DNA from 2 places in the Neorhizobium sp. 2083 genome. Region 2 is predicted to be linked to the other one. Evidence: riboswitches for the same ligand, from Rfam matches in the RefSeq annotation. Region 2 holds a riboswitch; the other holds the start of a gene.
The links. A riboswitch is a leader RNA that binds a small molecule or an ion and turns the genes downstream of it on or off. The one in region 2 is predicted to bind S-adenosylmethionine.
Positions count from the first base shown of each region.

Region 1: it holds a riboswitch for S-adenosylmethionine, as region 2 does, so the genes downstream of both, metA (homoserine O-succinyltransferase) here and J2X76_RS05180 (O-succinylhomoserine sulfhydrylase) in region 2, are expected to answer to the same signal.

Region 1 covers NZ_JAVDTC010000006.1:169,556-175,561, forward strand. Annotated here, with positions in the region: gene J2X76_RS22590 (response regulator) at 1-232, opposite strand, end outside; gene J2X76_RS22595 (ABC-F family ATP-binding cassette domain-containing protein) at 393-2,213, opposite strand; gene J2X76_RS22600 (thiamine diphosphokinase) at 2,218-2,874, opposite strand; gene J2X76_RS22605 (MoxR family ATPase) at 2,969-3,808, shown strand; SAM riboswitch at 3,862-3,939, shown strand; gene metA (homoserine O-succinyltransferase) at 3,999-4,919, shown strand; gene J2X76_RS22615 (VWA domain-containing protein) at 4,932-6,006, shown strand, end outside.
Region 2 covers NZ_JAVDTC010000001.1:1,002,595-1,008,600, forward strand. Annotated here, with positions in the region: gene J2X76_RS05165 (ABC transporter substrate-binding protein) at 1-1,062, shown strand, start outside; tRNA gene J2X76_RS05170 (tRNA-Gly) at 1,253-1,326, opposite strand; gene J2X76_RS05175 (2'-deoxycytidine 5'-triphosphate deaminase) at 1,380-2,474, opposite strand; SAM riboswitch at 2,549-2,627, shown strand; gene J2X76_RS05180 (O-succinylhomoserine sulfhydrylase) at 2,671-3,855, shown strand; gene apaG (Co2+/Mg2+ efflux protein ApaG) at 4,017-4,409, shown strand; gene J2X76_RS05190 (tannase/feruloyl esterase family alpha/beta hydrolase) at 4,527-6,006, shown strand, end outside.

The sequences.
Region 1 (6,006 bases), on a different contig from region 2:
TCTCCGGGCCGGTCCGGCCATCGGAAAGATTGACATCGACCAGGGCGATATCGGCGTAGGCCGCGAGCGCCAAGGCGTGTTTGCGGGCGTTCGCAAAACCGGCCACTTTCAGGCCCATGGATTCCACGGTTTCGGCCACATCGAGCGCGATCAGAAACTCGTCCTCGACGATCATCACTCGTTGATTCATCGCTTCCGCGGCCAGCCGACGACGCGTAACATTTGTCAGCATTGGAGTCCCCATTCGGTTGATCGGTTCCTTCGCTGGCCGATGAGTCCCAAGGACACCCCGACCGTTATTGACCCATCGAACGTCTCGGGAAGCTACATGTTCCGGTCCGCGACAAATATTTTTTTAGCTAACTATCTGTTAAGCATAACAAATCGTAAAACTAACCTTCGATTTCCTCACGCAGCATTTCGAGCTCCAGCCATTCTTCTTCCATTTTGCCGATGCTTTGGCGGAGTTTTTCCATCTCCGCGGCCAGCTTGTTGAAGGCGGCGGGATCCTTGGTGAAGAGATTGGGATCGGCCATCTTCTTTTCGCGGGCGGCGATCTCGGCCTCGGCCTTCGCCATTTCCTTCGGCAGGTTTTCGAGCGCGAATTTCTGCTTGTAGGAAAGCTTGCCCTTGGCCTTGGGTGCTTCGGCGGCCGGAGCGGCGGTATCGGTCTTCGCCTTGTCGGCCTTTTCCGCGCGGCGTTTTTCCTCCTGGGCGCCCTTCCGTTGCGCCAGCATGTCGGTATAGCCGCCGGCATATTCGATCCAGCGGCCATCCGGTGCATCCGGATTGGCGGGGGCGATGGTGGAGGTGACGGTGCGGTCGAGGAAGTCGCGGTCATGGCTGACGAGGATGACGGTGCCGGTATAGCCGGCGACGATTTCCTGCAGCAGGTCCAGCGTCTCGATGTCGAGGTCGTTGGTCGGTTCGTCCAATATCAGCAGGTTCGAAGGCCGCGCCATGATGCGGGCAAGCATCAGACGGGCGCGCTCGCCGCCCGACAGGTTCTTGATCGGTGTCCTGATCTGCTCCGGCTGGAACAGGAAGTCCTTCATGTAGCCCGCGACATGCCGCTGTTCGCCGTTGACCAGCAGCGTCTCGCCGCGGCCATCCGTCAGATAGTGGGACAGGGTGTCCTCGGGGTTCAGGTCCTCGCGCTTCTGGTCGAGCGTGGCGATTTCGAGGTTGGTGCCGAGCTTGACGGTTCCGGTGTCGGGGGTGAGCTGGCCGGTCAGCATCTTCAGAAGCGTCGTCTTGCCGGCGCCGTTCGGGCCGACGAGACCGATGCAGTCGCCGCGATGCACGCGGATCGAGAAGGGTGCGACGATCGGCCGGTCGTAGGTCTTGGTGATGTTTTCGGCCTCGATGACCAGCTTGCCGGATTCGCGGCCTTCGCTGACGGTCGCCTGCACCGTGCCCTGCGGTCCCTTGTGGCCGCGATAGTTCGAACGCATCGTCTGCAGCTCGCCGAGGCGGCGCATGTTGCGCTTGCGCCGTGCGGTGACGCCGTAACGCAGCCAGTGTTCCTCGCGCTCGATTGCCTTGCCGAGCTTGTGCTGTTCCAGCTCTTCGGCCTCCAGCACCTCGTCGCGCCAGGCTTCGAACTCGCCGAAACCGCGGTTGAGACGCCGCGACGTGCCGCGGTCGAGCCAGACGGTGGCGTTCGACACCTTTTCGAGGAAACGGCGGTCATGCGAGATCACCACCAGCGCGCTTCTCGTCTTGCGCAGCTCGTCTTCCAGCCATTCGATGGTCGGCAGGTCGAGATGGTTGGTCGGCTCGTCGAGCATCAGGATGTCGGGCTCCGGCGCCATGACGCGGGCAAGTGCCGCGCGGCGTGACTCGCCGCCGGAAAGCGTGTTCGGATCTTCCTGGCCGGTGAGGCCGAGATGTTCGAGCAGGTAGGTGACGCGATAGGGATCGTCGCCCGGACCGAGGCCCGCTTCGGCATAGGCCTGCACGGTCGAATAACCGGCGAAATCCGGTGCCTGTTCGAGATAGCGGATGGTCGAGGACGGATGGCGGAACACTTCGCCCGATTGCGGCTCAACCATGCCGGCAGCGATCTTCATCAGGGTGGATTTGCCGGAACCGTTGCGGCCGACGAGGCAGATGCGGTCGCCCGGCTCCACCTGCATGCCGGCGCCGGCCAGCAGCGGCGCACCGCCGAAGCTCAGGAAGATATCGTCAAGTTTCAGGATAGGGGGGGCCAAAAGCTCAGGCTCCTGTCATGTCGTAGGGGCGGGCAAGGATCATCGCCCTGCCGCTCTTTAGATGGAATTCCACCGGGCCTTCCGCAACGTTCGAGACGGTGCGCGAGGAGCCGAAGGGAAGCGAAAAGTCGTCGAGCGGATACCGTGCACCGATGATATCGAGCCCTTCCAGGTCCGAGAAGCCGATCACGGAAAACAGGGAGCCCTTGGGCAGGCCGAGCGTCTTTGCGCCCGGCAGCAGCGGCATGGCTTCCTCGTCGCCGGAGGTCAGCAGGATGTCGAGGCCGCGTTCGGCAAGGCTCATGGCGTGAAAGAAGTGCTGGAGCGCGTGGTCGCTGCGCTCGCCGCCGAGCGCGCCGACGAAGATCAGCCTTGCTGCGCCCCTTTCGATGGCCCCGGTCGTCGCGATCTCGCCGTCTGTCTCGTTCTTGGCCGGCGGAAAGGCCTGCCGCTCGACGCCCGGGAACTGCGCGATCAGCGCGGCATCGGAAGAGTCGAAATCGCCCACCCAGAGTTCCGGCGTCACGCCCAGCGCCGCCGCATGGCGCATGCCGCTGTCGGCCGCGATGAAGCGGCTGCCGGCAACTGCGTCCCGCAGGCGGTCGGTGACGGTGAGATTGCCGCCGAGCAGAATGGTGAAGGTCGAATGGCTCATGCGCATTGCCCATAGCGCAAAGCCGGCCGAAAGGGAAAGCTGTTGCACCGCCGGGGATGAGCTTTTAGTTTGCGGCGCGTTGATCGATCAGGATGCCGAGATGCAGTTTCAGGGTACAGCGGACTATATTGCCGACAAGGATCTGATGGTGGCGGTCAACGCCGCGATCCGGCTCGAACGTCCGTTGCTGGTGAAAGGCGAGCCCGGCACCGGCAAGACGGAGCTGGCGCGGCAGGTGGCTGCGGCGCTGGGCCTCGACCTGATCGAATGGAACATCAAGTCCACCACCAAGGCGCAGCAAGGGCTCTACGAGTATGACGCCGTCTCGCGGCTGCGTGACAGCCAGCTCGGTGACGAGCGCGTCCACGACGTCGCCAACTATATCCGCCGTGGCAAGCTGTGGCAGGCATTCGCGTCGGAGCAGAAGCTGGTGCTGTTGATCGACGAGATCGACAAGGCGGATATCGAATTCCCGAACGACCTGCTGCAGGAACTCGACCGCATGGAATTCCATGTCTACGAGACCGGCGAGATGGTGAAGGCCAGGGTCCGGCCGATCGTGATCATCACCTCCAACAACGAGAAGGAACTGCCGGACGCCTTCCTGCGCCGCTGTTTCTTCCACTATATCCGCTTCCCGGATGTCGATACGCTCGCCCGCATCGTCGAGGTTCATTATCCCGGCATCAAGCAGACATTGGTGCGCAATGCGCTGACGCAGTTCTACGAAATCCGCGAAATGCCGGGGCTGAAGAAGAAGCCTTCGACGTCCGAAGCGCTGGACTGGATCCGGCTTCTGGTCTCCGACGATGTCGACCCGTCCGATCTGCGCGGCGACGTCAAGAACGCGCTTCCGAAGCTGCATGGCGCGCTCTTGAAGAACGAGCAGGACGTGCATCTGTTCGAGCGGATGGCCTTCATGGCTCGACGGGAGCGGTGAGCGGAAGATTTTGCTCCCATTGACGCCGGCCATAGCAAGGCGTATTTGAGCTTCTGAGAATTCGTGGTGATTTGGCCGGCCGGCTTGCAGCCACGTTAAAAAAGTCGCTAAAGGGCCGCGAGAAGATGTCTTCCCACGGACCGGTCGCGATTTTTGTCGTCGCCGGTTTTTTATTTTGTTGGGTAAAGACATGCCGATCAAGATTCCCGATACGCTGCCCGCATTCAGCACGCTCGTTTCCGAGGGTGTGCGGGTGATGACCGAAACCGTGGCGGTGCGGCAGGACATTCGTCCGCTGCAGATCGGGCTCCTCAACCTCATGCCGAACAAGATCAAGACCGAGCTGCAGATGGCGCGCCTCGTCGGCGCCTCGCCGCTGCAGGTCGAGTTCTCGCTGATCCGCATCGGCGGCCACAAGGCCAAGAACACGTCGGAAGATCATCTCCTCTCGTTCTATGAGACCTGGGAAGAGGTGAAGCATCGCAAGTTCGACGGCTTCATCATCACCGGCGCGCCGATCGAGACGCTTGCCTTCGAGGACGTCACCTATTGGGACGAGATGAGACAAATTCTCGACTGGACCGCGACCAACGTGCATTCGACCATGAATGTCTGCTGGGGTGCGATGGCGGCGATCTATCACTTCCACGGCGTGCCGAAATACGAGCTGAAGGAAAAGGCGTTCGGCGTCTATCGCCACCGCAACCTCGTGCCGTCCTCGATCTATCTCAACGGGTTTTCGGACGATTTCCAGGTGCCGGTGTCGCGCTGGACGGAGGTCCGCCGCCCCGATATCGAAAAGCACCCGGATCTCGAGATCCTGATGGAATCCGACGAGATGGGCATTTGCCTGGTGCATGAGAAGGCCGGCAAGCGGCTCTACATGTTCAACCACGTGGAATACGACTCCACGTCGCTGGCGGACGAATATTTCCGCGACGTCAACGCCGGCGTGCCGATCAAGATGCCGCATAACTATTTCCCGCATAACGACGACACGCTGACGCCCTTGAACCGTTGGCGCAGCCATGCACATCTTCTGTTCGGCAACTGGATCAACGAGATCTACCAGACGACTTCGTATGATCTGGAGAAGATCGGTACCGAATAGGGTCTCGACGCGATGTTCATTCCCTTCTTCCTGCAGCTCAAGGAAGCGAAGATCCCGGTGACGCTCCGGGAATTCCTTGCGCTTCTGGAGGGCATGGAAGAAGGGATCGCGGATTTCGATGTGGAGGCCTTCTATTTCCTCGCCCGCACCGCGCTGGTGAAGGACGAGCGGCATATCGACAAATTCGACCGGGTCTTTTCGTCCTATTTCCAGGGACTTGAATCGGTCTCCGGCAGGTCGGGCGTGGATGTCGCTAACATCCCCGAGGAATGGCTGCGCAAGCTCACCGAAAAACACCTGACCGACGAGGAAAAGAAACTCGTCGAGTCGCTGGGTGGTTTCGAGAAGCTGATGGAGACGCTGCGCCAGCGGCTGGAGGAGCAGAAGGGCCGGCATCAGGGCGGCTCGAAATGGATCGGCACCGGCGGCACCTCCCCCTTCGGCGCCTATGGCTACAATCCGGAAGGCGTGCGGATCGGCCAGGACCAGTCCCGCCATCGCCGGGCGGTGAAGGTCTGGGACAAACGCGAATTTGCCGATTTCGACGACAAGGTCGAGCTCGGCACTCGCAACATCAAGCTGGCGCTGAAGCGGTTGCGCCGCTGGGTGCGGGAAGGGGCGGTCGAGGAATTCGACCTGCCCGGCACGATCCGTTCCACCGCCGAACACGGTTATCTCGATGTCCAGACCCGGCCGGAGCGGCGTAACGCGGTCAAGCTGCTGATGTTCTTCGATGTCGGCGGCTCGATGGACGACCATATCCGCGTTGTCGAGGAACTGTTCTCGGCGGCTCGTGCAGAGTTCCGGCATATGGAGCATTTTTACTTCCACAATTGCCTCTACGAGGGCGTGTGGAAGGAGAACCGCCGCCGGTCGGACCGGACGCCGACGCTCGACCTCATCCGCAGCTACGGCGCCGACTACAAGGTGATCTTCGTCGGCGACGCGTCGATGAGCCCCTACGAGATCACCCATACCGGCGGTTCGGTCGAACACTGGAACCAGGAGCCGGGCGAGGCCTGGCTCAAGCGGGTCACCGATCATTTCCACCGCTGCGTCTGGCTCAATCCGGTGCCGCAGGACCATT
Region 2 (6,006 bases):
GCCGCCTTCTTCACCGGCCGCGATGTCGGAGGCAAGAAGGTCTATGGCCACATGGACTACGGCAAGAAGGACCCTTCGCTCGGCTGGCGTTTCACCGACGCCTGGCTGTCGATGGCGGGCAACGGCGACAAGGGACTGCCGAACGGCCTGCCCGTCGACGAATGGGGTATCAAGGTCGACGAAAAGTCCCGTCCGGTCGGCTCCTGCGTCGCGCGCGGCGGCGATACGAACGGCCCGGCAGCCGTCTACTCGATCCAGAAATACCTCGACTGGCTGAAGGCCTATGCGCCGGCCGCCGCCCAGGGCATGACCTTCTCCGAATCCGGACCGGTGCCGGCTCAGGGCGAGATCGCCCAGCAGATGTTCATGTACACGGCGTTCACCGCCGACATGGTCAAGCCCGGCCTGCCGGTCATGAACCAGGACGGCACGCCGAAATGGCGTTTCGCCCCGTCTCCGCATGGCGTCTACTGGAAGGACGGCATGAAGCTCGGCTATCAGGACGTCGGCTCCTGGACGCTGATGAAGTCGACACCCACCAATCGCGCCAAGGCGGCCTGGCTCTACGCCCAGTTCGTCACCTCGAAGACGGTGGACGTCAAGAAGAGCCATGTCGGCCTGACATTGATCCGCGAGAGCACCATCCGGCACAAGAGCTTCACGGACCGCGCGCCGAAGCTCGGCGGTCTGATCGAGTTCTATCGTTCCCCGGCCCGCGTCCAGTGGTCGCCGACCGGCACGAACGTGCCTGACTATCCGAAGCTCGCACAGCTCTGGTGGCAGGCGATCGGCGACGCGTCCTCGGGCGCCAAGACCGCGCAGGCAGCCATGGACTCGCTTTGCTCCGAGCAGGAAAAGGTCCTGCAGCGCCTGGAGCGCGCCAAGGTCCAGGGCGACATCGGGCCGAAGCTCGCCGAGGAACACGATCTCGCATACTGGAACAAGGATGCCGTCGCGAAAGGCAACCTCGCTCCGCAGCTCAAGATCGGCAACGAGAAGGAAAAGCCGGTCACCGTCAACTATGACGAGCTCGTAAAGAGCTGGGCTGACGCCAAGAAATAAGCCGGTTCGCCGGGCGCTCAATGCGCCCGGCGGCCACCGACTGCGCAATCTCATTCACAGCGGTCCCACGGGCAAAATGGGCAACGGAGCAGCCAGCTGCCGCGCCTTGCCGGGTGTGCGTCCGATGTCTGCGGGATTACAGCGGCTCACGTCGGCAATCAACGTTTCGGGACATCAGTGGAAAGGCAGCTGGAGCGGGTGAAGGGAATCGAACCCTCGTATTCAGCTTGGGAAGCTGCTGCTCTACCATTGAGCTACACCCGCGTCGGTTTTCAGACTTCTAACAGACGGCCCCGCGTGTCAAGCCGGAGGTGGCCTCAGGCGCGAAAATGCTTGGAGAGCTTCAAGCCCTGCGCCTGGTAGTTCGAGCCGAGGCCGGTGCCGTACATGCCTTCGGGTCTTTCCAGCATATGCTCGTAAACCAGCCGGCCGACGATCTGGCCGTCCTCGAGGATGAAGGGCACCTCATGGCTGCGCACTTCGAGCACCGCGCGGCTGCCACGCCCGCCCGCCGCCTCGTGGCCAAAACCCGGATCGAAGAAACCGGCATAGTGGACACGGAATTCGCCGACCAGCGGATCGAAGGGCGTCATCTCGGCCGCATAGAGCGGCGGCACGTGCACCGCCTCGCGCGAGACGAGGATGTAGAACTCGTCGGGATCGAGGATCAGTTCGTTGCGGCCGCGGCTGTAAAGCGGCTCCCAGAAATCGAAGATGTCGTGCTGGGCCTTCTTGTCGACATCGACGACGGCCGTGTGATGCTTGCCGCGGTAACCGATCAGGCCGGCGCTGTCGCCGGACAAGTCGATCGACAGCGCGATACCGCCGCCCGAGACATTCGGCTTGGCGGATGCCACCAGGGTTTCGTCATTGTGGAGCTGCAGGAGGTCCGGCTCGCCGAGCAGCGCATTGCCGACCCGGAAGCGGATCTGCGACAGGCGCGAACCGCGGCGCACGACGATCGGGAAAGTGCGCGGCGAGATTTCGAGATAGAGCGGACCGGAATAGCCCGCGGGGATCTTGTCGAATTCCTGGGCGTAGTCGGTGATCACACGCGTGAAGATGTCGAGGCGGCCGGTGGAGCTTTTCGGGTTGGCCGAGGCCGACATATTGGCCGGCAGATCGAGCCGCTCCATCAGTGGCACGATGTAGACGCAGCCGGTTTCCAGCACCGCGCCTTCGGAAAGGTCGATGACATGAAGCTTGAGGCGATCGAGCTTGTCGGAGACCAGGCTCGCCGGACCCGGCATGAAGCTGGCCCGGACCCGGAAGGCCTTGGCGCCCAGACGCAGGTCCAGGCTCGCCGGCTGGATCTGGTCCCGATCGAGCTCGCGCTCGGAGATCAGCCGTCCACTGTCGAAAAGCGCCGCGATTGCGCGGTCCGCCAGAATTCCTGTTTCGCGAGCCATCATGTCTCTCTTAAAGTTTTCGGGGCGACAAAACCAAATGCCGGCCATTGACGCAAGCGGGACGCGGCGCTATGCCAGTCTTATCCCGTGGTGATTTGGCCGGTCGGCTTGCAGCCACGTTAAATAAGTGGCTAAAAAGACCGGGTGCGAAACCGGTCTGCTTATGCGACCGGTTTTTTTGTTCTGAAAGAGGACACGCATGACCAAGAAATGGCGCCCGGCAACTCAGCTCGTACACGGCGGCACGCTGCGCTCGCAATATGGCGAAACATCGGAAGCGATCTTCCTGACGCAAGGGTTCGTCTATGACACGTCGGAAGCGGCCGAAGCCCGCTTCAAGGGCGAGACCGACGGCTTCATCTACGCCCGTTACGGCAGCCCCACCAACGACATGTTCGAAAAGCGCATGTGTGCCCTCGAAGGCGCCGAAGATGCGCGCGCCACCGCCTCGGGCATGGCCGCCGTCACCGCCGCGATCCTCTGCCAGCTGAAGGCCGGCGACCATATCGTCGCGGCCCGCGCCCTGTTCGGCTCCTGCCGCTGGGTGGTCGAGACGCTCGCCCCGAAATACGGCATCGAATGCACGCTGGTCGACGGGCGTTTCCTGGAAAACTGGGAAAAGGCGATCACGCCGAAGACCAAGGTGTTCTTCCTGGAAAGCCCGACCAACCCGACGCTCGAAGTGGTCGATATTGCCGGAGTCGCCAGGCTCGCCAACCAGATCGGCGCCAAGGTCGTGGTCGACAACGTGTTTGCGACCCCTCTCTTCCAGAAGCCGCTCGAACTCGGCGCTCATATCGTCGTCTATTCGGCCACCAAGCATATCGACGGCCAGGGTCGCTGCCTGGGCGGCGTCGTGCTGTCCGACAAGGCCTGGATCGACGAGAACCTGCATGACTATTTCCGCCATACCGGCCCGGCCATGTCGCCGTTCAACGCCTGGACGCTGCTGAAGGGCATCGAGACGCTGCCGCTGCGCGTCAAACAGCAGACGGAGAGCGCTTCAAGGATCGCCGATTTCCTCGCCGATCAGAAGCAGGTGGCGCGTGTCATCTATCCGGGCCGCAAGGATCATCCGCAGGCCGATATCATCGCCAGACAGATGACGGGCGGCTCGACGCTGGTGTGCTTCGAGCTGAAGGGCGGCAAGGAAGCGGCCTTCAAGCTGCAGAACGCGCTGGAGATCGTGCGGATCTCCAACAATCTCGGCGATTCCAAGAGCCTGATCACCCATCCGGCAACCACGACGCACAAGAACCTGACGGACGAGGCCCGCGCGGAACTCGGCATCTCGCCGGGCACGGTACGCCTGTCGGCCGGCATCGAGGATACCGACGACCTGATCGAGGATTTCGCCCGCGCGCTTGCCCAGGCGGGCGCGTAAATCCCGGCTTTTCCGGGATGGTGGATCGATCAGAAGATTCACCATCCCGATTATCCTTAACTTCAACAAATGCCGCCACCTGGCCGTCCAAAACGCGAGAATTCTTGACCTCGCCGTCCCCCTGTACAATATCGAAGCAGTGAGAATTGTTGAGGTGTCGCATGTATCGCGCCCGGACAAGAGATATCGACGTCGCCGTCGAACCCTACTACCTGGAGGAGCAATCCAATCCGGAAGAGAGCCGGTATGTCTGGGGTTATCGCATCGTCATCGAAAACCATTCGGCGCTCACCGTGCAGCTCGTCCATCGCTACTGGCACATCACCGATCAGAACGGCATTGTCGATGAAGTCGACGGGCCGGGGGTCGTTGGCGAACAGCCTCGGCTGAAGCCGGGCGACAGTTACGAATATTCCTCGGGCTGCCCTCTCGACACCCCATCCGGGCTGATGTTCGGCCATTACGACATGCAGACCGACGAAGGCGAGACCTTCGAGGTGACGATCCCGGCTTTCTCGCTGGATTCACCGGGCCTGATGCGCGTCCTCAACTAGACCGGGCGCCACCGACGACAACCTGAAGGTTATGGGTGACGGTGGTTTATCTATTTGTTCCCCCCTCCCTCCTGCGGCATCCTGGTTGCGTCAAACGGTCTTTGGGAGGAGAACTTGATGACGAAACCCGATCAATTGGGCCTTCTGCTGGCATCCTGCGCCTTGGTGACGCTTGCGGCCTTCACTCCGGCGCTCGCGCAGAACAAAAGCAGTTTCATCGACCAGAAGGACAGGCCGGATTTCGTATCCGCCACCGTCTCGCCGCAGATCGCCTGCGGCATGCTGAACAGCCAATCCTTCGCCGACGTCACGACCCTGAAAGCCACGCATGTGGCGGGTGTCGGAAACGTGCCCGGCCATTGCCAGGTGACCGGCTATATCCGGCCGCAGGTGCGTTTCGAGATCACCCTGCCCGACAATTGGAACCGGCGGCTCTACATGTTCGGCAATGGCGGTTATGCGGGCGAGGATCTTGCCGCAGCTTCGCGGGTGGCCACCCGCAATGCCGCGCTTTCGAGGGGCTTCCTCACCGTCCAGCAGAATACCGGCCATGACGCGGTTACCTACAAGCTCGGGGATTTCGCGCAGGATCTCGACCTCCTGATCGATTATGGCTCGCGAGCCGTGCATGTCACCGTCGATACCGCCAAGGCGATCGCGGCACGCTATTACGACCGGCATCCGTCCTTCTCCTATTGGGACGGCTGCTCGACGGGCGGGCGTCAGGGGCTGATGGCGGCGCAGCGTTATCCGGGCGATTTCGACGGCATTCTTGCCGGAGCGCCGGTCCTCGACCTCACCAATACGCAGATCTGGGGCGTGTGGAATGCGCGAGCACTGCTCAAGGCACCGATCAGCCGGGCGCAGCTTCCCGTGCTTGCCAAGGCGGTGATGGACAAGTGCGATGCGATCGACGGCGCCAGGGATGGGCTGATTGCCGATCCGCGGCAATGCAATTTCGATCCGGCCAAGGACCTCAAGATCTGCGAGGCTGGTGGCTCCGACTGCTTCACGCCGGCGCAGGCCGAAACGCTGAAGACGCTGGCAGGCGGCGTGAAGATCAAGGGCGAGACGATTTTTCCCGGCGTGCAGTTCGGCACCGAGGGCGTCGATCCGACCGGGGTGAGCGGCTGGGACATGTGGATGGTATCCGAGCCGGGGCCGAGCCGGCAGCTCGCCTATGGCGAGACCTTCGTCAAGAACATGGCAATGCTGCCCGCTTCCGGAAAAGCGATCGACTGGAAGACATTCGACTTCGACGCCGAATATCCGAAGATCGGCGCGATCCGCGAGATCGTCGACGCGACCAATCCGGACCTCAGCGAGTTCCGGAAGCGCGGCGGGCGGATGATCACCTATTTCGGCTGGTCTGACCCGGCGCTCAACCCGATGATGGGCGTGAACTACTATGAAGCTGTCCGCAAGCAGATGGGCGCCGAGCGGACGGCGGAATTCTACCGCCTGTTCATGGTGCCCGGCATGTTCCATTGCACCGCGGGTTATGGCACGGATGTCTTCGACGCCTTCACGCCGCTGATGGACTGGGTGGAGAACGGCAAGGCGCCGGAAGTGATCCGGGCGAGCCAGATGAAGGACG